DNA from 2 places in the Methylobacterium sp. Leaf469 genome. Region 2 is predicted to be linked to the other one. Evidence: predicted binding sites of a transcription regulator. Region 2 holds the regulator's gene; the other holds the start of a gene.
What was found. Region 2 encodes PhoB, which activates phosphate uptake and scavenging genes when phosphate is short. Its sites were predicted from a motif close to TGTCATNNANCTGTCAT; they were not measured.
Positions count from the first base shown of each region.

Region 1: a site for PhoB is predicted at 12,702-12,718, ahead of ASG60_RS00800 (ceramide glucosyltransferase). Genes of this name have one in related genera too.

Region 1 covers NZ_LMRE01000001.1:185,450-200,654, reverse strand. The annotation lists gene ASG60_RS00870 (DUF5991 domain-containing protein) at 1-420, shown strand, start outside; gene ASG60_RS00865 (PepSY domain-containing protein) at 451-714, opposite strand; gene ASG60_RS00860 (YifB family Mg chelatase-like AAA ATPase) at 870-2,405, shown strand; gene ASG60_RS00855 (mannose-1-phosphate guanylyltransferase/mannose-6-phosphate isomerase) at 2,407-3,840, opposite strand; gene scpA (methylmalonyl-CoA mutase) at 3,898-6,063, opposite strand; gene ASG60_RS00845 (N-formylglutamate amidohydrolase) at 6,244-7,152, opposite strand; gene ASG60_RS00840 (response regulator) at 7,373-7,729, shown strand; gene grxC (glutaredoxin 3) at 7,819-8,079, shown strand; gene ASG60_RS00830 (carbon-nitrogen hydrolase family protein) at 8,076-8,924, shown strand; gene ASG60_RS00825 (DUF1178 family protein) at 8,944-9,420, shown strand; gene ASG60_RS00820 (disulfide bond formation protein B) at 9,426-9,914, opposite strand; gene ASG60_RS00815 (YqaA family protein) at 9,916-10,497, opposite strand; tRNA gene ASG60_RS00810 (tRNA-Leu) at 10,644-10,728, shown strand; gene ASG60_RS00805 (glutamine amidotransferase) at 10,732-11,433, opposite strand; gene ASG60_RS00800 (ceramide glucosyltransferase) at 11,472-12,629, opposite strand; gene ASG60_RS00795 (histone deacetylase) at 12,789-13,694, shown strand; gene ASG60_RS00790 (TetR/AcrR family transcriptional regulator) at 13,698-14,276, opposite strand; gene ASG60_RS00785 (efflux RND transporter periplasmic adaptor subunit) at 14,503-15,205, shown strand, end outside.
Region 2 covers NZ_LMRE01000001.1:653,409-668,613, reverse strand. The annotation lists gene ASG60_RS03200 (hypothetical protein) at 1-177, shown strand, start outside; gene ASG60_RS03195 (hypothetical protein) at 199-468, opposite strand; gene pstS (phosphate ABC transporter substrate-binding protein PstS) at 735-1,775, shown strand; gene pstC (phosphate ABC transporter permease subunit PstC) at 1,924-2,898, shown strand; gene pstA (phosphate ABC transporter permease PstA) at 2,919-3,809, shown strand; gene pstB (phosphate ABC transporter ATP-binding protein PstB) at 3,860-4,678, shown strand; gene phoU (phosphate signaling complex protein PhoU) at 4,773-5,513, shown strand; gene phoB (phosphate regulon transcriptional regulator PhoB) at 5,614-6,315, shown strand; gene ASG60_RS03160 (GcrA family cell cycle regulator) at 6,382-7,023, opposite strand; gene ASG60_RS03155 (cell envelope integrity EipB family protein) at 7,424-8,299, shown strand; gene ASG60_RS03150 (DUF3572 domain-containing protein) at 8,547-8,879, opposite strand; gene ASG60_RS03145 (response regulator) at 8,955-9,335, shown strand; gene ASG60_RS03140 (PleD family two-component system response regulator) at 9,428-10,801, shown strand; gene ASG60_RS03135 (O-antigen ligase family protein) at 10,805-12,010, opposite strand; gene ASG60_RS03130 (DUF2059 domain-containing protein) at 12,064-12,669, opposite strand; gene rpiA (ribose-5-phosphate isomerase RpiA) at 12,739-13,449, opposite strand; gene ASG60_RS03120 (hypothetical protein) at 13,592-14,083, opposite strand; gene ASG60_RS03115 (HAD family hydrolase) at 14,269-14,976, shown strand; tRNA gene ASG60_RS03110 (tRNA-Val) at 15,122-15,196, opposite strand.

The DNA of each region.
Region 1 (15,205 bases), 470 kb from region 2:
TTCATTGCGCTGGGGACCACGGTGTCGGGGCAGGCCCCCGCTCAACCCTGGGCCGGACACTACGCCTTCGTACACGATGGCGGCCGCACGGCCGGTGGTTCTCCCATCGTCGTCACGTATCGCCTCGACATCGCGTCGGGCCGGGGAAACCGCGACTGTCTTCTCAGGATCGAAGGGTTTCAGACCGACGAGACCATCGTCTGCAAACTCGATGGCGACGCGACCTCGGTCGCGGTGAAATTCCACACCTACGGCGATGGGCGGCTCGTGAACGCCTACGGCACGAAGCTCTACGAGATCGGAAAGACGCTGTTCGCCCTACGCCAGACCGGACCGGTGGTTCTCACGGAGTGGCAAGCTCTGGGTCCGGACGGCGTCCGCCGGGGCACGGCGGGCACCGCGTTCGAACGGCAGCGGTGATCCTCTCGGGAGCGACCGCTGCCGTTCGCCTTACTCGGGCTTGCGCTTCACGATCGCAAAGGTCTTCGGGTCGAGCTTGAGGTCGAACTGCTTGCCGTTGGCGTCGATGGCGTCGTCCACCTCGATCTCGTCGCTCTCGACTTCGATCTTCTTCCACTTGGTGAAGCCCGCCTCCTTCAGCACGGCGTCGATCCGGGTCAGCTCGGCGGCGGTGGGCTCGCGGTCCGCGCGGGCCGCACCGGTAAGGGCGAGGCCGAGGGCGAGTGCGGCGAGGCCGGTGGTCTTGAACGACATGTGAACTCCTTAAAGACGGTCGAGGTGGGGTGCGAACGATGCACCGCATGATCCGGTTCCCGGTCCCTGCGAAGTCCTGCGTGCGCTAAGGTTGTTTCCGATCGAACTGCCGCCTACGCTTGTATCCGTCGAGCCGTCCCAAAGGGTTGAGAGCCATGGTCACCCGCGTCGCCACCGTCGCCTTCGAGGGAATCGAGGCGCGGGCCGTCGATGTGCAGGTCCAGATCGCGCCCGGCCTCGTGGCCTTCACGGTGGTGGGACTCGCCGACAAGGCCGTGGGAGAATCCCGCGAGCGGGTGCGCTCCGCCCTCATCGCCTCGGGGCTGGCGCTGCCGGCCAAGCGCATCACCGTCAACCTCGCGCCGGCCGATTTGCCCAAAGAGGGCTCCCATTACGATCTGCCCATCGCGCTCGCTGTCATGGCGGCCATCGGCGCCCTGCCGGCCGATGCCTTGGCCGGCTACTGCGTGCTCGGCGAACTGGCCCTCGACGGCACCATCACGGCGGTCTCCGGCGTGCTGCCCGCCGCAATGGCGGCCAATGCCCGCGGCCTCGGCCTCATCTGTCCGGCTGCCACCGGGCCGGAGGCGGCTTGGGCGGCGGGCGACATGGACGTACTGGCACCGCGCTCGCTCATCCAGCTCGCCAACCACTTCAAGGGCACGCAGGTGTTGGCTCGCCCCGAACCCGCCATCGCCGCGTCGGGCGGTCCACTGCCGGACCTGCGCGACATTAAGGGCCAGGAGGGTGCCAAGCGTGCCCTGGAAATCGCGGCGGCCGGATCGCACAATCTCGTGTTCAATGGCCCGCCCGGGGCCGGCAAGTCGATGCTGGCCGCCCGCCTGCCCTCGATCCTGCCGCCGCTCTCCCCGCGCGAACTCCTCGAAGTCTCCATGATCCAGTCCGTCGCCGGTGCCCTCAAGGATGGGGCGCTGTCGAACCGTCGGCCCTTCCGGCAGCCGCATCACTCCGCCTCGATGGCGGCTCTGGTCGGCGGCGGGATCAACGCCCGGCCGGGCGAGGCGTCGCTCGCCCATGGCGGCGTCCTGTTCCTCGACGAATTGCCAGAGTTCACCCCACAGGTGCTCGATTCCCTACGCCAGCCCATGGAGACGGGGGAGATCATGATCGCCCGCGCCAACCACAGGGTGACCTATCCGGCCCGCTTCCAGCTCGTGGCGGCCATGAACCCGTGCCGCTGCGGTCAAGCCCTCGAGCCGGGCTACGCCTGCCGCAAGGGTCCGAACGAGCGCTGCGTCGCGCAGTACGGTGCCCGCATCTCCGGGCCTCTCCTCGATCGCATCGATCTGCGCATCGAAGTCGCCGCCGTCACCGCCGCCGACCTCATCCTGCCGCCGCCGGCGGAAGGCTCGGCCGAGATGGCGGCCCGGGTCGCCGCCGCCCGCGCCCTGCAGACGGCACGTTACGCTGCCCGGGATCTCGGACCCAGCGTCACCAACGCCTCCTGCCCGGCCACGGTGATCGAAGCGGTGGCGGCGCCCGATGCGGAAGGGGCCGCCCTGATCCGGAGCGCGGCCGAATCCATGCGCCTCTCGGCCCGCGGCTTCCACCGCACCCTGCGGGTGGCACGCACGCTGGCCGACCTCGACGGCGAGGCCCAGGTCCGTCGCATCCACCTCGCCGAAGCCCTGTCCTACCGCGGCCGCGCCGATCGGCCGGTGGCGGCGTGACTCAGCGCCCGTAGATGTCCTCGACCCGGATGATGTCGTCCTCGCCCGTGTACGAGCCGACCTGGACCTCGATGAGTTCGAGGGCGATCCTGCCCGGGTTGGTAAGGCGGTGCATCGAGCCGATGGGCAGGTAGACCGCTTCGTTCTCGTGGACGAGGACCACCCGGTCGTCGACGGTGACTTCGGCGGTGCCCCGCACCACCACCCAGTGCTCGGCCCGGTGATAGTGCTTCTGCAAGGAGAGTCGGCCGCCCGGCGTCACCATGATGCGCTTCACCTGGAAGCGTTCGCCGATGTCGATGCGCTGGTACCAGCCCCAGGGGCGGTACATCCGCCGATGGGCGTCGGCTTCCGGATGGGCCTTCTCGCGAAGCTGGGCGACGAGGTCCTTGACCTGGCCGGAGCGGGCCTTCGAGGTCACCAGCACGGCGTCCGGAGTCGCCACCACCACCACATCGTCGAGGCCGACCACGGTGGTGAGGAGTTCGCCCTCGCTGTGGATCAGGCTACCGTGGGTGTCGATGGTCTCGACCCGGCCGCGCACGGCATTTCCCGACGCGTCGCGGGGCAGGACTTCCCACACGGCGTCCCAGGTGCCGACGTCCGACCACGGGAACGAGACCGGGAGCACGCCGGCCCGCTCGGTCCGCTCCATCACGGCGTAGTCGATGGAGGTCTTCGGAGCCCGCGAGAAGGCGGAGCCGTCGAGGCGCAGGAAGTCGAGGTCGACTTGCGCGGCGTCGAGGGCCGCCCGGGTCGCCGACAGGATCTCGGGCGCCCGCGCTTCGAGCTCGGCCAGCATCACGTCGGCGCGGAACAGGAAGTAGCCGGAGTTCCACAGGGCGCCCTCGCCGATGAGGCGCTCGGCCCCGTCGCGATCCGGCTTCTCGACGAAGCGCTCGACGGCGTAGGCGCCCGGCACCCCATCGAGGCCCGCTCCGCGCCGGATGTAGCCATAGGCGGTGGCCGGCCCCGTCGGTTCTATGCCGAGGGTCATGATCCGGCCGGCCCGTGCACCGATGGCGGCCGCCTGCGCGGCGGCGACGAAGGCCGGCGTATCGCCGATGACGTGATCGGCCGCCAGGATCAGAACGACGGCTTCCGGATCGCGGCGGGCCGCATGCAGGGCCGCGACCGCCACGGCTGCGGCCGAATCCCTGCGCTCGGGCTCCAGCACGATGTCGGCCCGCACGCCGGCCTGGAGCAGCTGCTCGGCGACGATGAACCGTGCCTCGGCGTTGCTGATGATCGTCGGGCGACCGAACACGGCGGGATCCAGCACACGGCGCGCCGTGTCCTGGAAGGTCGAGCTGTCGGCGTTCACCAGGGGGGTGAACTGCTTCGGCATGCTCTCGCGCGAGGCCGGCCACAGGCGCGTACCCGACCCACCGCACAGGATCACGGGGTGGATCAGTTCGGAACGTGCCTGTACCATGGTCGATCACTCACGCGAGGGGAGGGCCAGGGTCCAGCATGGACCGGGCCGCGTGGATCATTCCGCCGCTTGGCGCGCGGCGTAGCCCAGGCGGCCGTTCAACTCCTGGATGAGCTTGACCGCCGCCTCTGCGATGACGGTGCCGGGCGGGAAGATCGCCGAGGCGCCCGCTGCATGGAGGGCGGGGTAATCGCCCGGGGGAATGACGCCGCCGATGACGATCATCACGTCCTCGCGCCCCTGCGCGGTGAGCGCGGCCTTGAGTTCCGGCACCAGGGTGAGGTGGCCGGCGGCCAGCGACGAGACGCCGACGATGTGGACGTCGTTCTCAACCGCCTGCCGGGCGGCCTCGTCCGGGGTGGCGAAGAGCGGCCCGATATCGACGTCGAAGCCGAGATCGGCGAAGGCCGAGGCGATGACCTTCTGGCCGCGGTCGTGGCCGTCCTGTCCCATCTTGGCGACGAGGATGCGCGGACGGCGCCCGTCGTTTTCCTCGAACGCTTCCACGAGATGACGGACCGTCTCGACTGCCGGCGACATGCCACCCACCTCCCGCTTGTAGACGCCCGAAATCGAGCGGATCTCGGCCCGGTGCCGACCCCAGGCCTTCTCCAGGGCATCGGAAATCTCGCCCACGGTGGCCTTGGCCCGCGCCGCTTCGATGCCGAGTGCCAACAGGTTGCCTTCGCCCTGCGCCGCCTCGGTCAGTGCTGCGAGGGCCGCATCGACATCGGCTTGGCTGCGCTCGGCGCGCAGGCACTTGAGCTTGTCGATCTGCAGCATGCGGACGTTGCCGTTGTCGACGCGCATGAGCTCGATGGCGCGGTCGTCGTCCGGCTTGAACTTGTTGACGCCCACGATGGTCTGCCGGCCGGAATCGATCCGGGCCTGGGCGCGGGCGGCCGCCTCCTCGATGCGCAGCTTCGGGATGCCGGCCTCGATGGCTTTCGCCATGCCACCCAATTCCTCGACCTCGCGAAGATGCTCCCAGGCGCGGGCGACGATGTCCTGAGTCAGCTTCTCGACGTAGTAGGAGCCGCCCCACGGATCGACCACGCGCGTCGTGCCACTCTCCTGCTGCAGGAACAGCTGGGTGTTGCGGGCGATGCGGGCGGAGAAGTCTGTCGGCAGCGCCAGCGCCTCGTCCAACGCGTTGGTGTGAAGGGACTGGGTGCCGCCCTGCGTCGCCGCCATCGCCTCGATGCATGTGCGGGTGACGTTGTTGAACACGTCCTGCGCAGTCAGCGACCAGCCGCTCGTCTGCGAATGGGTGCGCAGCGGCAGGGACTTGTCGGTCTTCGGCTCGAATTCCTTGACGAGCTTGGCCCAGATCAGGCGCGCAGCCCGCATCTTGGCGATCTCCATGAAGAAGTTCGTCGAGATCGCCCAGAAGAACGACAGACGCGGGGCGAATTGATCGATGGTCAGGCCGGCGGCGAGGCCCGCCTTGATGTACTCGACGCCGTCGGCGAGCGTGTAGGCCAGTTCGAGGTCGTTCGTCGCCCCGGCTTCCTGCATGTGGTAGCCGGAAATCGAGATCGAATTGAACTTCGGCATGTTCTTCGACGTGTAGGCGAAGATGTCGCCGATGATCCGCATCGAACCCGCCGGCGGGTAGATGTAGGTGTTGCGGACCATGAACTCCTTGAGGATGTCGTTCTGGATCGTGCCCGCGAGCTTCTCCGGCGGCACGCCCTGCTCCTCGGCCGCCACGATGTAGAGGGCCAGGATCGGCAGCACGGCGCCGTTCATGGTCATCGAGACGGTCATCTCGTCGAGGGGAATGCCGGAGAACAGTGTCCGCATGTCGTAGATCGAGTCGATGGCGACGCCCGCCATGCCGACATCGCCCGACACCCGCGGGTGATCGGAATCGTAGCCCCGGTGGGTCGCGAGATCGAAGGCCACCGACAGGCCCTTCTGCCCAGCGGCGAGGTTGCGCCGGTAGAACGCGTTCGAATCCTCCGCCGTCGAGAATCCGGCGTATTGCCGGATCGTCCAGGGTTGGGTGACGTACATGGTCGGGTACGGCCCGCGCAGGAACGGCGCCACGCCCGGATACGTGTTCAGGAACTCGATGCCCTCGCGGTCCTCGGGTCCGTAGACGCCCTTCACCGGAATGCCCTCGGGGGTCATCCAGGGCTCGCCCATCGGCGGCACCGGGGCGGCAATGGCATCGGCCGCGTAGGCGACGGCGGTGAAATCGGGAATGCGGGAGGGCATGGATGCGTGCTCGTGCGGCGGCGTGTTGCCCGGCATTATAGGTAAGCGCGCGAGCCGGGCTACTCCTATCCACCGAACGGCTGGCTCGAGGTCACGAAAATTTCGCGCGCCGTGTCGGGCCTTAAAATAATTTTACCTCGGGATCGGGCGGATTTGCCGGCGGCAGGGCGATGGCTCGCTTCACTCCGCCGCCATTCGGCGCGGCGCCCAGTCCTCGACTTCGGCTGCCACCGCCGCGACGACGGTCCGCAGGTGCCACACCAGTTCCGAGAAGCCCGGCCCGAGGGCGAGGCTCGTTTCGTTCATGTAGAGGGCACGGTTGATCTCCACCTGAAGGGCATGGCGTCCGAGATTCGGTTCGCCGTAATGTTCGGTGATGAAGCCGCCCGCATAGGGCTTGTTGCGCAGGGTGCGGAATCCACGGGCACGAAGGTGGTCCTCGAACGCCCCGATGAGCTCGGGCGCGCAGGCGGTGCCGAACCGGTCGCCGAGGATGAAGTCGGCCCGTGCGGACTCGTCCCGGCCGAGGCTCGAGGACGGCATCGAATGGCAATCGATGAGGATGGCGTGGCCGAAATCGCGGGCGGTGCGCTGGATCAGTCCGCGAAGGGTGCGATGATACGGTTTGTAGAGAGTCTCGATCCGGGTGACCGCGTCCTCCACCGGTAGGCGTCCGCGATAGATTTCCTGTCCGTCGGCGACCACTCGCGGCACGGTGCCGAGTCCGCCGGCCACCCGCATGGAGCGTGTGTTGGCGAACGCCGGCAATCGCCCGTCGAACATGCGTGGGTCGAGTTCGTAGGGCTCGCGGTTCACGTCGAGGTAGGCCCGGGGGAAGTGCGCGCTCATGAGCGGCGCGCCGAGATCCACCACCGGCGCAAACAGCCGGTCGACATGCGCGTCCTCCGACCGACGCAGGGTCAGAGCGTCGAGGCGTGAGGCCTCGACGAAGGCGCGCGGGTACACGGCCCCGGAATGGGGCGCATTGAACACGAAGGGGAGGGTGTGGGCCTCAGGCTCGTCCACGCGGAAGGGCGGGTCGAACCAGGGATGTTCCGGAGGATCCGGAGGGGAGAGCGGTTCTGTCATCGCGGCGCGGGCGCCTCGGTCCGGGCGGGAAAACGCATGGCCCCACTGTGCGGGGCCGTGCGGGCCGTGTCTACCGTCACGGCGCCCGTCGCCCGCAGGCCACGGTGCCGTCGCACACCAAGCCCGGGGGGGCGGCCGGCGTCCGTTGGCAACGTTCTGTTTACCAAGCTGGTGCTTTGTGGAAAGAACACAGCGACTCAAGGGCACAAGGCAACGTTCGATGAAGATCCTCCTCGCGGAAGACGACAACGACATGCGCCGGTTCCTGGCCAAGGCGTTGCAGAATGCCGGTTACGACGTGCTCTCGTTCGACAACGGCCTCTCGGCCTACAACCGGCTGCGCGAGGAGCCGTTCGAGCTGCTCCTCACGGATATCGTGATGCCCGAGATGGACGGCATCGAGCTGGCGCGCCGCGCCACCGAGCTCGATCCCGACATCAAGGTGATGTTCATCACGGGTTTCGCAGCTGTGGCCCTCAACCCGGATTCGAAGGCTCCGAAGGACGCCAAGGTGCTGTCGAAGCCGTTCCATCTGCGCGACCTCGTCAACGAAGTCGAGAAGCTGCTCGCGGCCTGAAAATCGCCTCAGGCCCCGCGGAACGCCGCAGTAGGAAGAGTCTCCGGGCTCGCCTATAAGCGATGTGGAACGCCTTGGGGCCCTGAGACATGAAGCCGGTTACGATCTACACCACCGCCTGGTGCCCTTACTGCTCGGCGGCCAAGAGCCTGCTTCGAGAGAAGGGCATCGTCTTCACGGAGATCGACGTCGAGAAGACGGCCGGCTCGCGCGCCGCCATGGTTCAGCGGGCCGGGGGACGCACCAGCGTGCCGCAGATCTTCGTCGGTGAGAGCCATGTGGGCGGCTGTGACGATCTTTACGCCCTCAACGGCGCCGGCAAGCTCGAGCCGATGGTGTCCGCCTCGTGACGGACGCATCCCGCTTCGTCGCCGCCTGCGTGCAGATGCGCTCGGGACGCGACCCCCTCGCCAACCGCGACGCGGCGGTCGCCCTGGTGCGCGAGGCGGCGGATGCGGGTGCCGATTACGTGCAGACCCCCGAGATGACCTCCCTGGTCGAGCGCAGTAAGGCAAGCCTGTTCGAGAAGGTCACCGGCCAGGACGAAGACCCGACGCTGGCGGCCCTGCGCGAGGTGGCGCGGGAGCGCGGCCTCGTCGTCCAGATCGGGTCGCTCGCCGTGCGCAACGGTGACAAGATCGCCAACCGTGCCTTCCTCATCGATGGGCAGGGGGCGATCACCGCGTCCTACGACAAGGTCCATCTCTACGACGTCGATTTGCCCAACGGCGAGCGCTGGCGCGAATCCGCCACGTATACGGGAGGAGCCTGTGCGGTGGTGGCCGATACGCCGTGGGCACCCATCGGCGTCACCATCTGCTACGACATCCGCTTCCCGGCCCTGTTCCGGGCGCTGGCCGAGGCCGGCGCCACGATCCTCACGGCGCCGGCGTGTTTCACCCAGCAGACCGGCGAGGCCCATTGGCACGTGCTGCACCGGGCCCGCGCCATCGAGACGGGATCGTTCATGATCTCGGCGGCGCAGGGCGGCCATCACGAGGACGGGCGGGACACCTACGGCCACTCGCTCATCGTCGATCCCTGGGGCAAGGTTCTGGCCGATGCCGGCGGGAACGAGCCCGGGGTGATCCTGGCGGAGATCGACCTGTCCCGCGTCACCGACGCCCGTGCGCGGATTCCGGCCCTCCTGCACGCCCGGCCGTTCACCGTGGAGCGGATCGGGCATTCCGCCTGATCCCGACCCGAGTCCGCCCATGATCCGGTATACCCTCGTCTGCGATGGCAGCCACGCCTTCGAGAGTTGGTTTCCGTCGAGCGAATCCTACGACGACCAGGCCGCGCGTGGGCTGGTGGCGTGTCCGGTCTGCGGATCCGCGCGGGTGGCCAAGGGAATGATGGCCCCGGCCATCGCCCGCACCGATCGTGCGGTGGCTCGCAGTCCCGCTGCCGATGTGCCCGAGGTGGCGCCAGTCCCCGCTCCTGCGCCGACACCCGTGTTCTCGGAGCCCGAACAGCGCGTTCGCGCACTCATGCGAGCCGTGCGCGAGCACGTCACCAGCACGGCCGACGATGTCGGCACGGCGTTTCCCGAGGAGGCGCGCCGGATGCACTACGGCGAGAGCCCGACCCGCCCGATCTACGGCGAAGCCAGCCTCAAGGAAGCTCGAGCCCTCGTCGAAGAGGGTATCGAGGTGGCGCCCCTGCCGCCGGCCCCCGACGACCGGCACTGACCCCATCAGCGCTTCGCGGCGGCCGTGCCCGAAATGGACGCGAGGACGAACGCCACCACGGCGTTCCAGCCGGCGAGCGAGACGCCCAGGAACCGCCAAGCGGCGGTGGAGCAATCGGCCACCCGCGTGGTCTCGAGGGTCGCGCGGAAATCCGTGACCGTGGCGGGTGCCGCCCCGGTACCCCCGCCGCAATCCGTCGGACCGGCCCAGAGCGCCCACTCGGCGCCGGCGTGATAGACGCTCAACCCGGCGCCGTAGAGCAGCCCGAGGGCGGCCAGGCCCAGGGCAACGCGGCTCAGGCGTTCCGGAAGCACGAGGGCGAGGATCCCGAGGGGGATCGCCGCGTAGTACGGAATGCGCTCCTCGAGGCAGAGCTTGCACGGCACGTAGCCAAGCACGAACTGGAAATAGAGCGCCGCCGCCAGGGTCACCACCGCGCCGACGGCGAGGATCAGGGCGCTCCGGCGCAGGCGCAGCAGGGTCGCGTAGTTCATCTTACAGAAGCACCTTGAACAGGACGAAGCCGAGGATGATCACCGCGACCGCGATGGCTGCGACGACGTTGAGGTGCCGGTCGAGCACCCCGCGGATCTGAACGCCGTAGCGCCCGAGAAGTCCCGCCAGGAGGAAGAAGCGCGCGCCCCGGGTGACGAGGGACAGAACCACGAACCAGAACAGGTCGTAATGGGCGAAACCCGAGGTGATGGTCACGAGCTTGAATGGGATCGGGGTCAGCCCCTTCAGCAGGATCACCCAATGGCCGTACTCGGCGTAGGACGCCTGGAACGTCGCGGCCTTCTCGGACAGGCCATAGACCCGGAACACCCATTGGCCGACGGAATCGAACAGCAGGGCGCCGATGGCGTAGCCGAGCACGCCGCCGGCCACCGAGGTCAGGGTGGTGATGAGGGCGTAGAACCACACCCGGTCGGGCCGGCTCACCGCCATGGGCACCATCATCACGTCGGGCGGTACCGGGAAGAACGAGCTCTCGGCGAACGACACCGCGCCCAGCGCCCACGGCGCCGACGGCTTGCCCGCGAGCGCGAGGATCCATTCGTACAGGCGGCGGATCATGGACGGATCATGGGCTTGGCGGAATCCGGATGGATGGGGTGGAAAAGCACTGCCCTTTGAGCATAGGCCAAAGGGCGTGGCGAGCACGCGGCCGTGGAAAATCGCCACTGGCTTGAATCACGAAGGTGTGCCATGAGGCGTGCATCGCGGGCGTGGTGGAATTGGTAGACGCGCCGGACTCAAAATCCGGTTCCGCAAGGAGTGTCGGTTCGATTCCGACCGCCCGCACCATCGTCACGCTCCGGTCTCCAGAAATCGCCTGATCCAGCCGCCGAGGCGTGGTCCGTCGTTGGCTCGCGCCAGCGAGGCGAGGGCTGCTGCGTGCACCGCCGGCTCGTGCGGTACCGCAGGGCTGTGGCCGGCGACGAGGGCTAGGGCGTAGTCGGACGCGAATTCCGGGTGGACCTGGAACGAGATTGCGCGCCGGTCGCGGTAATTGAGGATGCCGTACGGCGTGAAGCTGCTGCCCGCGAGGGTCAGGGTGCCGGGCGGCGGCTCCAGAACCTGATCCTGATGGATCGCCGGGACGGCGATTTCGGTGACGTCGTCCATCCAAGCGGCACGAGCCCGGACCCGGTAGGTGTGCAGGCCGATGCCCCAGCCCTTGGGCGATTTCGCCACCCGCCCGCCGAAGGCGGCGGCCATGACCTGATGACCGAAGCAGATGCCCACCAGCGGCGTTTCGGGCGGCACCGTGCGCAGGAACCCGATGAGGGCGGCGATCCAGGGCAGCGGTTCGTAGACGCCCGCCGGGGACCCGGTGATGAGGTAGGCGTCCTGCTCCGAGGGGCCCGCCGGAAGGGTCCCACGCGCGACGGCATAGTGCGTATAGGCATGGCCGGGCCCGACGAGATCGGCCACCATCCGCCCGTAGGACGGGTAGCGGTCACTCAGGCGCTCGGGCGGATCGCCGGTCTCGAGGATGCCGATCTTCATGACGGGCGGCTTACCAGGGCGCCGGCCGCACCGGAAGCTCAGGCCGCCGTCACCCGGGTGCTCAGGCGGGCCGGTGCCTTCGGTCGGATATCCATGGGGTTGCCGCGCCAGAGAACCGCGCCCCGCATCCAGGCGCCGATCCAGATCACCGGGAAGACGGCGTCGCGGACGAGGAAGGCGAGGAGAAGGCGCGGGCCACGATACCATCCAGCTCGAACCGCGAGGCCGTACTCCGCGCTGTACCAGAGGGTGGCCAGAGCGCACAGCCAACCCGCGAGGGTCGTCGATGGAACCGACAGGAGGGCGATGCCGAAGGGCAGGACCGGACCGGTGCCGATCTCGGGTGCGAAGAACGCCGGAAAGGTGACGCGGCGCAGGCGCGCCCAGCGCAACTGGCGCGCCCAGACTTCGGCGGGCTTTCGCCGCCCCAGGGGCTGCTCGAACGGGCTCGCCACGAGATGGACCCGGGCGCCGGCCGCCCGCACGAGCTTCGTCGCCGCCGCGTCCTCGGCGATCTCGGCCGCGAGGGCGCGGATGCCGCCGCGGGCTTCCAGGAACGGCTTGTGCCACAGCATGCTCTTGCCCTGGGCGAAGCCGAGGCCCACGGCCTCGCCTGCATATTGCCAGCGGGCCTGGAGGGTGTTGAGGAACGCGCATTCGATCTCGGCGCAGAAGCCGTCCGGCCGGGCCCCGATGGGCGTCGAGCAGACGAGGCCGGTGTCGTGACGCCATGCCGACTGGAGCCGCTGGAGATAATCCGGTGGCATCAGGACGTTGGAATCGGCCAACACCACCCAGTCGTGACGCGCCGCCTCCCAGCCGCGGACGCAATTGTTGAGCTTCGGATTGTCGCTGATCCGCTCGTCGCCGACGATGAGGCGGGACGGAATCTCCGGGTGAGCGGCCATCAGGCGGTGGAGCAGGGGCACGATGGGGTCGGCCCGGTCGGCCACGCAGAAGATGAGTTCGTAGTCAGGATGCTCGAGGCGAAAGCCCCGGGTGAGCATTTCCTCGCTGAAGGCCTCGAGGCCGCAGACCGGGCGCACCAGGGAGATCGGCGCTTTCGTGGGGAAGATCGAGGCGCCGCGCCGTCCCCCGAGACGCAGACCCGCCAGCCCGAGGCTGGCGAGGTTGATCAGCGTCAGGGCGAGACACAAGATCAGGGCAAGGTCCGTTCCGGTCCAGGCGTCCATCATGTCCGGGTCTCCCGCGCCGAGGCCGACATCGTGCCGCGCCCCGGTCGTCCGAACGGCCCTAACAGCCCCTCGGCTTCAGTCGTATGACAAGGTCTGCGGGATGGGCGGCGTGGGGGCGGGAATGCGGGGGATGGTCCACGGAGCGGAGGCCGCGGGGGCGTGACGGTCCCGCCCATCGTCTATCACCCGGACTATCAGGCGAGCCTGCCGGACGGGCACCGCTTCCCCATGGGCAAGTACCGCCGCCTGTCCGAGATCCTCCAGGCGCGGGGCCTCGCGCCGGGGGGATTCGTGCGTCCCGAGCCGGCGGATGTGGATCTTATCGCCGGGGTGCACGACCGGGCCTACGTCGAATCCGTCTTCGCCCACGACGTCCCGCGCGCCGTCGCGCGGGAGATCGGGCTGCCCGTGGAAGCGAGCGTGGTCGCGCGTTCGCGGGCCTCCGTCGCCGGGACCCTGCTGGCGGCGCGACTCGCCCTGGCGCATGGCCTCGCGGGAAGCGCCGCCGGGGGGAGTCACCATGCCCGCCGCAGCGGCGGGGCCGGGTTCTGCATCTTCAACGATGTCGCCATCGCGGCCCGTACCCTTCACCGGGAGGGCACCATCGCCCGCGCCGTGGTGATCGATTGCGACGTGCACCAGGGCGATGGCACCGCCGATTGCCTGTCGGGCACGCCGGACTTGTTCACGTTCTCGCTCCACGCCGAGAGGAACTACCCGGCCCGCAAGATCGCAGGCGACCGCGATGTCGGCCTGCCCGACGGGCTCGAGGACGCGGCATACCTCGCCGCTCTAGGAGCCCATGTCGGCCCCCTCCTCGATGCGCTCGCTCCGGATCTCGTCTTCTACAACGCCGGCGTCGATCCCCACCGCGACGATCGTCTCGGTCGCCTCGCCCTCACGGATGCGGGGCTGTCCGCCCGGGACCGCTTGGTCGTCGCGGCGGCGCGATCCCGCAACATTCCCCTCGTGGCGGTGATCGGCGGCGGCTACGCAACCGATATCGATGCCCTCGCGGCCCGCCATGCCGGGGTGTTCGAGGCCATGGCGGCGCAGGCCGCCTGAGCGTCACGCCCGGTCCGGGTCGCCTTTGGGAAGATCCCGCGCGAATCGCTCCATGGCGTCGAACAATCGAGCCAGATCCGCACCCTCGATGGTGTGGAAGCCGAGCGTCCGCGTCAGGAGCAGGCCGAGCGTCGCGAAGGTCAGCACCGCACCCGCGCCGGGGCAGCGGGCGACGTCTTCCATCTGGGCGAGGCGGTCCTTCAGGAATGTGTTGAAGCCTGCGAAGGCCTCGGGATTCTCCGCCGATGCCAGCAGGAGGGCGCGGGGAAATCCCTCTTCGTCGGCGTAGACCTGCCGGACATGGGCGATGAGCGCCAGGGGGAGGGCGGCCGGACCGGGTCCCTGAGCCGCCTCGTGGGCCGCGATGCTGTCGCGGATCATCCCGAGCTTGCGCTCGGCCAGCGCCTGGATCAGCGCGTCTTTCGAGCCGTAATGATGCAGCACGCCGCCCTTGCTCAGGCCGGCCTCCGCCGCCACCGCATCGATGGTCAGGGTGCGTGTCCCCACGCGGCGGATCAGGCGCTCGGCCGCATCGAGGATGATCGCCGGGCGGTCTTCGCGCCGCGTGCGCGCTTTGGTCATCACGTTCCTATTTTTAAAAACCGTCTGGACGGTCGGTAAGATAGCCGATAAGGATCGCCACCGATAGGGTCGCGAGAGGGACGAGCGGGAAGCGATGACGGATTTTTCACCGATCCGATCCTGGCCGGCTCTTCTCGGCGCGACCCTTTTCGTGACCGTGGCCGTCATTGCCGCAGTTCCCGTCCCCGCGGCGGCCGACGAGAGCGCTCGTTCTGGCGCGGACAGGATGGCCGGCACCGACAGGAGCCAAGAGCTCGCCCTGGTTCGCACGGTGGTGGCCCAGCGCACCACCATCAGTTCGGACCTCATCTTCACCGGGGACATCGAGGCGCAGTCTCAAGTCAACGTCTCGTTCCGCACCGCCGGCAAGATCGCCAGCCGCCTCGTCGAGGTCGGCGATCACATCCGGGCCGATCAGGTTCTGGCGCGCCTCGATCCGCAGGAGCAGCGGGCCAACCTCGACAACGCGAAGGCGGCGCTGACGTCGGCCGAAGCCCTGCTGACGCAGGCCAAGGTCAGCTTCAAGCGCCAGGAAAGCCTGATGGCCGGCGGCTACACCACGCGGCCGAGCTACGACGACGCCGAGCAGCAGTTGCGCACCACGCAGGCGGCGGTGGAATCCGCCAAGGCGGCCCTCGGCACGGCCCAGGAGCAATTTTCCTACACGGATCTCAAGGCCGGGGTCGATGGAATCGTGCTCAGCCGAACCTTCGAGGTCGGCCAAGTGGTCCAGGCCGGCCAGACCGTGATGGTCATGGCGCAGGACGGCCCGCGCGACGCGGTGTTCAACATCTTCGAGGCGGTGCTGGCGGCACCACCCGAAAGCGAGACCGTCGCCGTCGCCCTCCAGGCCGACCCCAAGGTGACGGCGGTGGGCCGCGTGCGCGAAATTTCGCCGAGCGTGGATTCCGCTTCCGGCACCGTGAGGG
Region 2 (15,205 bases):
CACGAACACGACGGGGACGCGCATCCCACGCTGACCGACGAGACGCGCTACCGCCTCGGCAACGCCCTGCGCTCCCTCTACGAGGAGACCTGCGACACGCTGCCGATCCCCGACAGCCAGATCGACCTCCTCCTGCGCCTGCGCCACAAGGAGCGCGACCGCCGCCGGATGGACTGAACGTCCCCGGACTGCGCGGGCCTACCAGCGCCGCGCGCCCGGCTGTCGCCGATATTCCGCCGCCCGGATCAGGGTGAGCACCCGATCGAGGTCGAGCAGGGCTTCGCGCTCCTCGGTGCCGGCCTGCGCGATCGCCTCCGCATTCGTACCGAATTGCTGCTGCTGCTGAACGAGGACGAGCCTGCGCTCCAGGGCCTCGCGCTGCACGTGGAGGTCGAGGAACGCGCCCTCGCCCGGATCGCCCACCGGATCGCCGCCCGACGGCGCCTCTTCGCGGTCCGCTTCGTTCATCGCCATCGTTTCCCCCGAGCCGCATCGTGCCACCACACGGCGCCAAGACACGGTGCTGAGCGCAGGTGTTGCCAACGCACGAAGTCCAAGGACCGTGCCATTCCGCCGCGCCGCCGCGGGGAATGGGCGGGCGCTGTCATCCGTATGTCACGTCGTGGTCATAGAGCCGCACCATCGGGCGGCTAACGGGTCGTGGCGGATCGAGGGCGCGCGGATCGCGCGGGCCCTTCGGTCCCCCCTCCCGCTCGACAGACACGGAGAGCCTCGTGAAACCCTTCGCCTACGCGCTTGCCCTCGGGCTCGCGACCGCCCAGCTCGCCACCTCCGCCCTGGCTGCCGACATCACGGGTGCTGGCGCAACCTTCCCGTTCCCGGTCTATTCCAAGTGGGCCGAGGCCTACCGCAAGGAAAGCGGCATGGGCCTGAACTACCAGTCCATCGGCTCGGGCGGCGGCATCAAGCAGATCCAGGCCAAGACCGTCGATTTCGGCGCCACCGACGCGCCCCTGAAGGGACCGGCCCTCGAGAAGGACGGCCTCGTCCAGTTCCCCACCGTGATGGGCGGCGTCGTCCCCGTGGTGAACATCCCGGGCGTCGAGCCGGGCAAGCTCAAGCTCACCGGCGAGATCGTCGCCGACATCTATGCCGGCAAGATCGCCAAATGGTCGGATGCCCGCATCACCAAGCTCAACGAAGGTGTGAAGCTCCCTGACGCCAACATCACCCCGGTCTACCGCTCGGATGCGTCCGGCACGACCAACATCTTCACCACCTACCTCTCCCAGGTCTCCGAGCCCTGGAAGAAGGAGTTCGGTGCCGCCACCACGGTGAGCTGGCCCGTGGGCCAGGGCGGCAAGGGCAACGAGGGCGTCACCGCCACCGTCAAGCAGGTCCCCAACGCCATCGGCTACGTCGAGTCCGCCTACGCCAAGCAGAACAAGCTCAGCCACACCCTGCTCCAGAACAAGGCCGGCAAGTTCCCGCAGCCCGACGACAAGGCGTTCCAGGCCGCAGCCGCCAGCGCCGACTGGAAGTCCGCCCCCGGTTTCGGCATCTCGCTGACCGACCAGGCCGGCGAGGACGCCTGGCCGATCACCGCCGCGACCTTCATCCTCGTCTACCGCGAGCCGGCCGACGCGGCCAAGACCGCCGACGTGCTCAAGTTCTTCGACTGGGCCTATAAGAACGGCGACAAGCTCGCCGTTGACCTCGACTACGTGCCGCTGCCCGACAACGTCGTCGGCCTGATCCACGAGGCCTGGAAGACCATCAAGACCAAGGATGGCAAGCCCGTCTACAACAACTGAGCCCTCCTCCACGGAGGACAGGTGATCCATCGACGGGCCCGGTGCATGCGCCGGGCCCGTCTCATGGGCGAAAGTGGGCCCGGCGACGGTGGGCTCGCGTCGGGGCACGCCGCGCTGTAGACGCCGCAGAGAGAAGAGACGATTTCGGATGGGCGCCTTGACTGAACAGATCTCCCTGACGCGGACCGCCGCTCCGACCCGGCGCAAGCCCGGCGGCCTCGGCGACACCCTGTTTCGGACCGCCTCCTACGCCTCGGCGATCCTCGTCCTCCTCGTTCTCTTCGGCATCCTCGCCTCCATCGCGTATGGCGGCTGGCCGGCCTTCGCCGAGTTCGGCCCCGGCTTCATCACCTCGAGCGCCTGGAACATCGGCCAGGAGCAATACGGTGCCTTCGTCGCCATCGTGGGCACCCTGGCCTCGGCGATCCTCGCTCTCCTCATCGGCGTGCCGCTGTCCCTCGGCATCGCCATCTACCTGACGCAGCTCTGCCCCGGCTGGGCGCGCAAGCCCGTGGCGATGACCATCGAGCTCCTCGCCTCGGTGCCGAGCATCATCTACGGCATGTGGGGCCTGTTCATCTTCGCGCCCCTGTTCGCCCGCTTCGTGCAGATGCCGGTGTCGAACCTCGTGGAGGGGATGCCCATCGTCGGCACCCTGTTCTACGCCCGCGTGCCCTCGGGCGTCGGCATCCTCACCGCCGGCATCATCCTCGCCATCATGATCGTGCCGTTCGTGGCCTCGATCACCCGCGACATGCTCGACCAGATCCCGACGGTGCTGCGCGAGAGCGCCTACGGCATCGGCTGCACCACCTGGGAGGTGGTGCGGCACGTCCTCGTGCCCCAGGCCTCGGTCTCGATCATCGGCGCGATCATGCTCGGCCTCGGCCGCGCCCTCGGCGAGACCATGGCGGTGACCTTCGTCATCGGCAACGCCAACCGCCTCTCGGCCTCGGTGTTCGATCCGGGCTCCACCATCGCGTCCCGCATCGCCAACGAGTTCAACGAGGCTGACGGCCTGCAGCTGAACTCCCTGATGGCGCTCGGCTGCATCCTGTTCGTCATCACCTTCCTCGTCCTGATCGTCGCCCGCCTGCTCGTCCGGCGCGTGAAGGTCGCTTGAGTCCGGCCGGAGACACCACCATGGACGCGCTCAACACCGTCACCGCCGCGCCGCCCCTCCAGGCGAGCCGGGTCCGCTCGGGACGCCGGGTCGCCGACAAGCTGCTCATCGGCGCCAGCACGGTCGCGACCCTCATCGGCATCCTCGTGCTCGGCTCGATCCTGGCCATGCTGATCATCGAGGGCGTGAAGGGGTTCTCGCCGCTCCTCTTCACCGAGCCGACGCCCGGGCCCGGCTCCGAGGGCGGCGGCATCGCCAACGCGATCCTCGGCAGTCTGGTGATGACCTTCCTGGGCATCCTGGTCGCGACGCCGGTGGGCGTCATGGCCGGCACCTTCCTCGCGGAGTACGGCCGCAACTCGAAGCTCGCCGACCTCATCCGCTTCCTCAACGACATCCTGCTCTCGGCACCCTCCATCCTCATCGGCCTGTTCGTCTACACCCTGATGGTGCGGCCCATGGGGAGCTACTCGGGCTGGGCCGGCGCCGTGGCGCTCGCCATCATCGCCACCCCGGTCATCGTCCGCACCACCGAGGACATGCTGCGCCTCGTGCCCTCGACCCTGCGCGAGGCCGGCGCGGCGCTCGGGGCCCCGCCCTCCAAGGTGATCACCGCCATCACGTGGCGCGGGGCCTCCGCCGGCATCGTCACCGGCATCATCCTGGCGCTCGCCCGCATCGCCGGCGAGACCGCGCCGCTCCTGTTCACGGCGCTCAACAACAACAGCTGGTTCTCACCCAACCTCATGGGCGGCGTGCCGAACCTGCCGGTGATGATCTACCAGTTCGCCCTCTCGCCCTACGGCAACTGGCAGCAGCTCGCCTGGGCCGGCGCCCTCCTGATCACCGTCACGATCCTCGCCCTCTCGATCGTGGCCCGCTTCGTCATCAAGAGCGAGCGCGCGCGCTGATCCGCGCCCCGTTCGCCCCGCCCCCGTTCGACCTGAAGGACCCGCAACCGATGAACGCCGCCAACGGGATCACCTCCGCGCAGCTCACCGGCCGCCACAAGGCGGACGAGAGTTCCCCCGTCCGCATCGCCGTGAAGGATCTGAACTTCTACTACGGCACCTTCCACGGCCTGAAATCCGTGAACCTCAACTTCCACGACCGGCAGGTCACCGCACTCATCGGTCCGTCGGGCTGCGGGAAATCGACCCTGCTGCGCACCTTCAACCGCATCTACAGCCTCTACCCCGACCAGCGCGCCGAAGGGGAGATCCTGCTCGACGGCCAGAACGTCCTCGACGCCAGGGTCGACCTGAACGAGCTGCGCTCGCGCATCGGCATGGTGTTCCAGAAGCCGACGCCGTTCCCGATGTCGATCTACGACAACGTCGCCTTCGGCCTGCGCCTCTACGAGAAGCTGCCGAAAGCCGATCTCGACGTGCGCGTGGAGGAGTCCCTGCGCAAGGCCGCCCTGTGGGACGAGGTGAAGGACAAGCTCAAGCAGTCCGGCATGGGCCTCTCGGGCGGCCAGCAGCAGCGCCTGTGCATCGCCCGCACGGTGGCGCAGCGCCCCGAGGTGATCCTGTTCGACGAGCCGACCTCGGCCCTCGACCCGATCTCGACGGGCCGCATCGAAGAGCTCATCGAGCAGCTGCGGTCCGAATTCACCATCGTCATCGTCACGCACAACATGCAGCAGGCGGCGCGCATCTCGCAGTTCACGGCGTTCATGTATCTCGGCGAACTCGTCGAGTTCGGTCCGACCACGCGGATCTTCATGAACCCCGAGAAGCGCCAGACCCAGGACTACATCACCGGCCGCTTCGGCTGATTTCTTGGGAGAGGGGGCGGCTCCTCCGCCGCAGCCCGCCCCACCCCGCCCTGTGGCAGGTTTCCCCGAACGAGACCTGACCGAGGAGTGCGACATGCCCGACCACATCGTCAGTTCCTACGACACCGACCTCGAAGACCTGCGGCGGTCCATCTCCGAGATGGGCGGCATCGCCGAGAAGATGATGACGGAGGCGAGCGACGCCCTCGTGCGCCGCGACGTGCCCCTGGCCCAGGCGGTCATCGCCGCCGATCACCGCCTCGACACCCTGCAGCGCGAGATCGAGGAGCGCTCGATCCTGCTCATCGCCCGGCGCCAGCCCATGGCCATCGACCTGCGCGAGACCGTGTCGGCGATCCGGGTCTCGAACGACCTCGAGCGCATCGGCGATCTCGCCAAGAACGTCGCCAAGCGCGTGGTGGCGATCGCGGACCAGATCCAGCCGCAGAAGATCGTCATCGGCGTCCAGCACATGAGCGACTTGGTGCAGGAGCAGCTCAAGGACGTCCTCGACGCCTATGCCAGCCGCGACACCAAGGCGGCCCTCGACGTGTGGGAGCGCGACGACGCCATCGACGCCCTGTACAACTCGCTGTTTCGCGAGCTCCTGACCTACATGATGGAGGATCCGCGCAACATCTCGTTCTGTACGCACCTGCTGTTCGTCGCCAAGAACATCGAGCGTATCGGCGACCACACCACCAACATCGCCGAGACGATTCACTACCTCGTCACCGGCGCCAACAGCCTGGCGGAGAGCGATCGTCCCAAGAACGACGCCTCGAACTACGCCACGGTGGACATGCCGCCCCTCGGCCTGACCACGGGGGCCTGAGGGGAGCCCTCGTCGAGGGCGCGAAAGACCAAGGGTTCGAGCCCTGCCCGCCCCGCCATGGGTCGGGCAGGGTTCCGGGCCGCATGAGCGGGCGGTTGTGATGAGTACGCGGATCCTCATCGTCGAGGACGAGGAGGCCCTGACCCTCCTGTTGCGCTATAATCTTGAGGCCGAAGGGTTCGAGGTCGATTCCGCCGCGCGCGGCGACGAGGCCGACCTGCGGATGCAGGAGCAGGTGCCCGACCTCGTGCTGCTCGACTGGATGCTGCCCGGCCTGTCGGGGATCGAGCTGTGCCGCCGGATCCGGGCGCGCCGGGAGACCGAGCGCCTGCCGGTGATCATGCTGACGGCCCGGGGCGAGGAGGGCGACCGCATCCGTGGCCTCGGCACCGGGGCCGACGACTATATCGTCAAGCCGTTCTCCGTGCCGGAACTGCTCGCCCGCGTGCGCGCGCTCCTGCGCCGGGCCAAGCCGGCCCACGTGGCCAACCTGCTGGTGGCCGGCGACATCGAGCTCGACCGTCTCAGCCACCGCATCCGCCGCGAGGGCCGCGAGATCCATCTCGGTCCGACGGAGTTCAAGCTCCTCGAATTCCTCATGCGCAGTCCCGGGCGCGTGTTCTCGCGCGAGCAGCTGCTCGACGGCGTCTGGGGGCACGACGTCTACATTGACGAGCGTACCGTGGACGTGCACGTCGGGCGTTTGCGCAAGGCCCTGAACCGGCCCCGGCAGAGCGACCCGATCCGCACGGTCCGGGGCTCGGGCTACTCGTTCGACGAGATGTTCGCCGGCACCGAGTGACGCGCCGGCCGCAAGCGCGGAGCGTGACCCGCTCGGATTCCCGGCGGCACGACGATCGCGATCGCCTCAGCGAAATCCGCCGACCCTGCGGTCGCGCTTGCGCTCGGCCGCCGGCTGGTAGGCGATCTGGGCGTGGTGGGTGCAGTAGGGCAGGCCGGTGATGGCGCGGTCGCCGCAATAGTGGAAATCGGGCGACGTCGGGTCCCCGAGGGGCCAGCGACACATGGATTCGCGCAGATCCATGATCGTGACCCTGCGCGAGGCCGCCAAGCCCACGGCCTCGATCCGGGCCACGGGCACCGGCGCGGCGCGCGTATCCGCGGGAGCGGGCTGCATCGCGACGACGGATCCGGCCTCGACCGCCGCGGTTCCGGACGGTTCGCTGTCCCGGCCCACGGTCCCGAGCATGGGGGCATCGATCCCGAGCCCTTGGATTTCGGTGTCCCGATGCCCGGTCTCGTGGTCCGCGGATTCCGGTTGTCCGGGCTCCTGGCCCGCGCCCTCGCGGGCCGGCTTCTTGCGGGGGAGGGTGTCGGGCCCTTTCGCCACGCGGCCGGACAGGCCGAGACGATGGACCTTGCCGATGACGGCGTTGCGGGTCACGCCACCGAGTTGCGTGGCGACCTGGCTCGCGCTCAGGCCGTCCTGCCACAGGCGACGCAGGAGATCGACGCGCTCGTCCGACCAGATCGGAACCGTTTCGGTCATCGCCCCCTCCGACATCGTGCACCGATCACCGCATGTATCACGGGCGCGAAGGACCGGCGGCGGAGCTCCGCAGCGTAAGGTCCCGGGACCGGACAGGTGACGTTCGCCTCGGGCTCTCTTCGGCGACGGTCGAACCGTACAGGAGCGCCCGAGTCCGAGGCAAGAGCGGCCTTGACCGCGTCCGGGCGGGCGACGGGGTTTTCACCGTCAAAGCCAAGTTTGCAAAGCCAAGCTTGCAAACCCAGGTTTGCAAGGACGAGTTCGCAAAGCCGTGCCCGGCTCTCTCCGCCGCGAGGGACTCGCATTGCCGGTGGGTGATGGGCGGCCTATCTGACGGGCAGTCCATGCGTGCCGAACGGTGCGCCGGTCCGACCCCGCCAACCCCCCGGCAGGAGACTTCATGCGTCTGTCCCGCGCCACGGCCTGCCTCATCCTGTCCGCCAGCGGGGCGTCGGCCGCCGAGCCCGTGCCCCTCGCCAGCCACCGCGCGGTCTACGACCTGTCGCTCGCCCAGAGCGGCGGCACCCGGGCGGTGGAGAGCGCGCGCGGGCGCATCGTCATCGATTTCTCGGGCGACGCCTGCAAGGGCTACACGATGCAGACCCGGCAGGTGACGGTGCTGGAAAGCGGCGAGACCGGCAGCCGCACCTCGGACCTGCGCAACACCACCTTCGAGAGCGCCGACGGGCGCAGCTACCGCTTCAAGGTCAGCACTTTGCTCAACGGCACGCCCGGCCAATCCGTGGACGGCACCGCCGAGACGGTGGCCGATGCCCTCAAGGTTCGCCTGAAGGAGCCCAAGCGCGACGGGTTCCAGGCGAGCGGAGAGGTGCTGTTCCCGACGGTCCACATGCGCCGCCTCATCGCGGCGGCGCGCGAGGGCCGGACGACCCTCTCGGTGAAGGTCTACGACGGCACCGACGACGGCCGGAAGGTCTACGACACCCTGGCGGTGATCGGACGCCCGGCCACGACCGCTTCCGTCAAGGAAGGGGCGCCTCAGGAGGGAGCCGCGGGCGAGGGCGCCGCGATGCCGAAAGCCGACCGCGACAAGCCCCTGCGCGAGGGGGAGATGGCGGGCATGACCCACTGGCCGGTGACCCTGAGCTACTTCACCGCCGGCGAAGGCGAGCGTACGCCGATCTACGTGCTGACCTTCGACCTCTACGAGAACGGCGTCAGCGGCAACCTTCGCCTCGATTACGGGGAATTCGCCGTGGCGGGCAATCTCAGCCGCCTCGACAAGCTCCCGGCCGCCACCGACTGCAAGTCCTAGAGCGCTCTCCGCCGAAGTGGATGCCGGTTCGGCGCAAAAGTGCGCGGCAAAGCGAAGGCCTCGCGATGTGGCCCGACCCAACGCGGTCGGGCGCAGCGCGAGGGCATCGGCTCCTGGAGCGGCGTCGATCCGCCGGCAGGGCGGATGATGCGGCGGCGCCCCTCTCACCGCGACGGGAATGGCCCGTCCACCGCTCCGATCGATCGGTCGGGCGGACCTGCCTCGAATGGGCGGACGCGCGGCGCCGTCAGACGTCGTCGCCCCGCGTCCCCTGATCCGAAAATCCGTCGTCGAACTCCATGGGCGAGAGTCGGCGCCAGGCCGCCGCGATCCGCTCGGGCGGCACCGTCAGGGCCTCCGCCACGGCCATCAGGGTGGCTTCGTCGCCCATGACGTGGTCGAGGAGCCCGGCCAGGAACCCGGCATCCTGCGCGCTCGCCCGCAGGGTGTCGGGGGTCACCCCGGTGGCGTTGAGGAAGGGGTAGAGCCGCTCGTCGTCCGTGGCCATCCAGGCGAGGATCGCCAGGGCGAGGCGCTCGGCCGAATCACGGTCATTGGCGGATTTGCGTTTCGTCAACATGTATCCGTTACATCTCATTGCGCGGGCCATGCCTCGAAGAACAATGAGCCGCTCGAACGCCGGGAACAATGGGCCATGACAAAGACGGTGCTCATCGTCGAGGACAACGAGCTGAACATGAAGCTCTTCAACGACCTGTTGGAAGGGCACGGCTACGCAACGCTCAAGACCGCCAACGGGATCGAGGCCATCGAACTCGCCCGCGCCCACCGGCCCGATCTCATCCTGATGGACATCCAGCTTCCCGAGGTCTCCGGCCTCGAAGTCACGAAGTGGCTGAAGGAGGACGACGACCTCAAGTCGATCCCGGTCATCGCCATCACGGCCTTCGCCATGAAGGGCGACGAGGAGCGCATCCGCGAGGGGGGCTGCGAGGCCTACCTGTCGAAGCCGATCTCGGTCGCCAAGTTCCTCGCCACCGTCCGTCAATATCTCGGTGACGGCAAGTCGTCTTGACCCAACAAGTCGTCTTGACCCGACAAGTCGTCTTGACCCGGCATATCCGTCTGATCGGGCGTGTCCCCTTCGATCCGAACGCGTGAGGACAGATGTCGGCCCGGATCCTGATCGTCGATGATCTCTTCCCCAACGTGAAGCTCCTGGAGACCAAGCTCTCCCTGGAGTATTTCGACGTGCTGGCGGCCATGAACGGCCCGGATGCCCTGGCGATCTGCGCCAAGGGTCTGTGCGACCTCGTCCTCCTCGACGTGATGATGCCCGGCATGGACGGGTTCGAGGTGTGTCGCCGGCTCAAGAACGACCCCAACACCGCCCATCTGCCCGTGGTGATGGTCACCGCCCTCGACCAGCCCTCCGACCGCCTGCGCGGCCTCGATGCCGGCGCCGACGACTTCCTGACCAAGCCCATCGACGACATCGCCCTGTTCGCCCGCGTGCGCAGCCTCGTGCGGCTGAAGGCGGTGACGGACGAGCTGCGCAGCCGCGCCCTGGCCTCCCGGGATTTCGGCATGGGCGACCCCCTGGCGCTCGCCACCGCCGAGACCGGGCAGAACGCCACGATCCTGCTGGTGGAGGACCGCGCGAGTTCCGCCGACCGCCTCGCGACGGCGCTCGGCCAGCACCACAGCGTCACCGTCGAGGCCGATCCGCACAAGGCCCTGGTGCTGGCCACCGAGGGCGGTTTCGACCTCGCCCTCGTCAGCCTCGATCTCGCCGATTTCGACGGCCTGCGCCTGTGCAGCCAGCTGCGGTCCCTGGACCGGACCCGGGCCATGCCGGTGGTGATGATCGCCGAGCCGCACGACAAGGCGCGCGTGGTGCGGGGACTCGATTTCGGCGTTCACGACTACCTCATGCGCCCCGTCGACCGGAACGAGCTCGTGGCCCGCGTCCGCACGCAGGTGCGCCGCCGCCGCTTCTCCGACACCCTGCGGGGCGCCGTCCAGGCCTCGATGGAACTGGCGATCATGGACGGGCTCACGGGCCTGCACAACCGGCGCTACCTCGACAGCCATCTCGGCGCCCTGTTCGCCGAGGCGGCGCTGCGCGGCCGCCCGGTGGCGACGCTTATGCTCGACATCGACCGGTTCAAGACCATCAACGACACCTGGGGCCACGAGGCCGGCGACGAGGTGCTGCGCGCCTTCGCCGATCGCATCCGCACGCACACGCGGGGCATCGACATCGTCTCCCGCTACGGCGGCGAGGAGGTGGTGATCATCCTGCCCGACGCCGAGGCACCCGAGGCCCACGCCATCGCCGAGCGCATCCGCGAGCGGATCGAGGCCGTGCCGTTCTCGATCCAGCGCGACACCCGGGCCATCGGCGTCACCGTGTCCATCGGCGTGTCCTGGCGCCGGCCCGAGGACGTGGGACCGGCCGACATGCTCAAGCGCGCGGACCTCGCCCTCTACCGGGCCAAGAATGCCGGCCGCAACCGCGTCGAGGCGGCGGCGGCCTGAGCCTCAGCCCGTCTCGGCCCCGCCTTCCTGCAGCCACCCCTCGCGCAACCAGGTCACGGCGCCCCCGAGACCGGCCACCCACCAGGCCTGCCACGCGCCGTGCTCGACGAAGGCGACCGCCGCCGCCGCGCCGAGGAGGCCGAGCGCCGTCACCGCCTGGAAGCGGGGCATCGCCGCGATGGCGCGGAGCGTCAGGAACAGGAGGGCCGCCATCAGTCCGGCTCCGATGACCCCGAGTTCGGCCCAGACCTGCAGGAAACTGTTGTGCGGATGGCCCACCGCCAGCATCCGGTGCCATTCCGGCGCGATGCCGTCGGCCGCGGGCGTCCAGGCGAAGCGCCCGGCCGTGCCGTAGCCGGCCCCGCGCCACGGATCGGCTGCCACCGCCGCGCCGAAGCTCCGCGCGATGGCGACGCGCGCCCGCGAACTGCTCTGGACGAGGCGCTCATGGGCCGCCTCCGGCATCAGGCGATGGAGGAGATCGCCCTCCACGGGGCTGAGCGCCACCGCCAGCGCCAAGGCGACCCCGGCGAGGCCGAGGCCGGCACGCCGGGGCAGGCGCCACGCCGCCAGGGCCATGCCGGTGCCGGCGAGGAGCCCGAGGGCGGCGGCGCCGCTCACGGAGCGCAGGATCGCGACGGCGGACACGACCCCGATGAGACCGGCCGTCAGCCGGTGTCCCCTGCGCAGGAGCAGGGCGACGAAGGGGCCGGCGACCAGCAGGATCGTCAGGGCCGGGCGGTTGTAGATGAAGTAAGCCACCCGCGTGCCCAGCGCCTTGCGCAGGGCGAGGTCGGTCGCGAGGTCCGCCACGAGAACCAGCCCGGCGAGGCCCAGCATCCAGGCGGCGGCCATGGCCGTCCCGGGCGGCATCCGGCCCGGTGCGAGGCGTGCCAGCAGGTAGGCGGCCAGGAGGGTGGGCCCGAACTCGCCGGTCGTGCGCCAGGACAGGGCGGGAAACGGGCTCCAGGCGATGGAGACGAGGCACCAGCCGAGGAAGGCGAGGGCTGTGAGCCCCGCTCCCGTGCGCAAGGGGGCCGCGAGGGTGGTCCAGGCGACGCGCCGACCCTCGATCAGGGTGGCGGCGAGAAAGAGGAGCGCGGCAAGCCCGATCACCGCCGGGCTCGAGCGGTTGGCCGCCACCATCGCCAGGGGGAGGGCGGCCAGGGCGAGGGCTCCGGTGCCGCGCAGGCGTTCGCCGAGGGACATGCGCGGGGACATGCGCGGGAAGAAGCCTGATCGCACCGCGGCGCCGAGGCGCCTTACTGAAGCTGGTGGCCGCGCTTCACCATCTCGGCCCGCACGCGCACCATGACGTATTCGGAGACCTCCTGGGTCCAGCCCTGCATGGCCTGGACGATGCCGTCGAGAACCTGGGGCTGGGTCTCGACGTAGCGCTTGCCGGCGGGCGACCGGAAGAAGGTGGCGATGTCGGAGAGTTCGGCCTCGGTGAGGCGGGTGGCGTAGATGCGCGCCGCCGTGTCGATCATCGCCTGCTTCTGCAACTCCATCTCGGGCTGGAGACCGACCAGCACCTCGTCGAGGTCCTTGCCGAGTTCGGGCCGCGTCACGGCGTTCTGCCGGATCTGCTCGCTGAAGGCCGGGATGATGGAATCGAACGAACGGGCGATGCCCGAACTCAGCATCACCTCGCGGGCCAGCGCCATGTGCGACGGGGCGAAGGCCGGGGCCTGGTTGTTCGCCGCTGGTGTCGCGGGCGCCGGGGGCGCGGGCTTGGCCGGCGTGGCCTTTTGCGGGGCGGCCGGCTTCTGCGGCGCCTGGGCGTGGACCGCCGGGGCGATCAGGAGCGCGGCGCCCGCCAGTGCGGCGCGCAGGGCGTGGGAGCTGGAGGCCAGGGGGCGAAACATGGAGGAGGCTCCGGGAAGTCTTCGACGATGCGGGTCGGGCGAGTGATCGGGCGAGGGATCGGGGATGGGTCAGACGGTGCCGAGGCAGGTCACGTGCGCCGTGCCGTCCCGCGCCTCGGCCAGGATCGCCCCCGTGGCGAGGCCGAGGAACAGGCCGTGCTCGACCACGCCGGGCACCGCCCACAGGGCGGCCGACAGGGCCTCGGGATCGGGGATGTGCTCGAGATGCGCGTCGAGGATGTGATGGCCGCCATCGGTGCGGAGCGGTGCCCCGTCCGCGCCCGTGCGCAGGACGATCGCGCCCGCGCAACCGGCGGCCGCGACGGCCGCCTCCACCGCGCGCCGCGTGGCGCCGAGGCCGAACGGGTTGACCTCGACGGGCAGCGGGAAGGCGCCGAGGGTCGCGACGCGCTTGGCCGCGTCGGCGATCACCACCATGCGGCGGCTCGCGAAGGCGACGATCTTCTCGCGCAGGAGGGCGGCGCCGCCGCCCTTGATCAGGCGCATGTGCCCGTCGATCTCGTCGGCCCCGTCGATGGTGAGATCGAGCTCCGGCAACTCCTCGAGGGTGGCGAGCCGGAGGCCGGCGGCCTCCGCCGCGACCCGCGTCGCCTCGGAGGTCGGCACGCCGACGACGTCGAGGCCGGCGCGGACGCGGACGCCGAGCAGCTCGATGAATGCGTTGGCGGTGCTGCCGGTGCCGATCCCCAAGCGCATCCCGTCCGTCACGAGGGCGACGGCCCGCTCGGCGGCGGCGCGCCGCAGGTCGGGCCCGCTCATGCCGAACGTCCGGGGGCCGGTCGTTCGGCGGCGACGGGACGGCTCGGGACGGCAGGGCGCATGGAACGGGCTCGGGGCTTCGGGCGTCGGCAGGCCCTAGCACGGCTGACCGCGCCGTCAAACGCGACGCGGACGAGCGCGATCAAGGGCGCGCGGAACCGCCTTGGGGGGGCGTCACGCTCGGGCTCGCCCGGCCGGGGACGGGGCTCGCCGCTTCCTCCGGTCCGGTGGGATTGGCTTGGGCCGTGCAGACCACGGCCTCCTTCTGGAGCTGGACGTAGCAGATGCTCATCTCGCCGGTGCGATAATTGACCCGGAACACCCCCGCCTCGCGGGTGTGGCGGGAGGCGACGAGGCCGTATTCGGAAGGCGCCTGGGCGCTCGCACCCTCGCCGGCGCCGTAGCACACGGTGAGGCCGACGCTGCCGACCGCGCCCTCGCGCAGGCCGTACTGGCACGAGGTGACTTCGCCCGTGACCTTGTCGACCCGGTAGACCCGGTTGAGGTCGATCTGCGGCGCGGGCACGAACTCGTAGGAGCTCGCCCAGGCCGTTGTCGTCAGGAGGGCCAGCAGCCCCACCGCGCGGAAAAGATGTGAGGCCTGTTGGGTCAGACGCATGTGGGTCAGACGCATGGGTGTCCCGATGTCTCGGCTTTGAGGATCGCGCGAGCGATAGCGCCGCCTTGCGGCGCAACCGTGGCCCCGCGCCAGCGTCTTGCCCAAACCGCACATCCGCGCGGGCGTCTTGCCCCTGCCGCGCGGCCCCGATAGCGCTTGGCCCCGATCTCCAACGCCGAGCCCTCGCAGAAAGCCAGCCCATGTCCGCGCCGAGCCGATCCCCGTCCAGCCTGCCGCCCATCGCGGTGTTCGACCTCGACGGCACCCTGGCCGAGACGGCGGGCGACCTCGTCGGAACCCTCAACGCCATCCTGGCGCAGGAAGGCCTGAAGACCCTCGACCTCGCGCAGGCCCGCGACATGATCGGCGCCGGCGCCAAGGCGTTGATCCGGCGCGGGTTCGAGGCATCCGGCACGGACCTCGACGACGACCGCCTGGAAGCCCTGTTCGTGGCGTTCCTCGATCATTACGGCCGCCACCTGTGCGACCATTCCCACCTGTTCCCGGGCGTGACGGAGGCCCTCGACACCCTCGCGGCCCGGGGCTTCACCCTCGCCGTGTGCACCAACAAGGTCGAGGCCCACGCCCTCACGCTCCTCGAACTCCTTGGGGTGTCGGGGCGCTTCTCCGCCATCTGCGGCCGGGACACGTTCGCGCATTACAAGCCGGACCCGCGCCATATCACCCTCACCATCGAACGCGCGGGCGGGGACCCCGCCCGTGCGGTGATGGTGGGGGATTCGCGCGCGGACATCGACGCGGCCAAGGCCGCCGGCATCCCGGTGATCGCGGTGCCGTTCGGCTACACCGACCTGCCCGTCGAGGCCTTCGGCCCTGACCGGGTGATCGCGCATTTCGATGAGCTGGTGGCGGCCGTGGAGGCGCTTGTGCCGGCGGCGCGGGGATGATCCCGGCCCGAATGGCCCCAGCCAAACCTGTTCATCCCGAGGGGCCGCCTCGGGATGAGGACCCGAGATGGATCCGGCCCGGACAGCCGATCACGCACGGCATGGCGGCGAAATCTGGTGGATGGTATGTGTTCGATGGAGGAAATGGTGGGCGGTACAGGGATCGAACCTGTGACCTTCCCCGTGTGAAGGGGACGCTCTACCGCTGAGCCAACCGCCCGCTGCCATT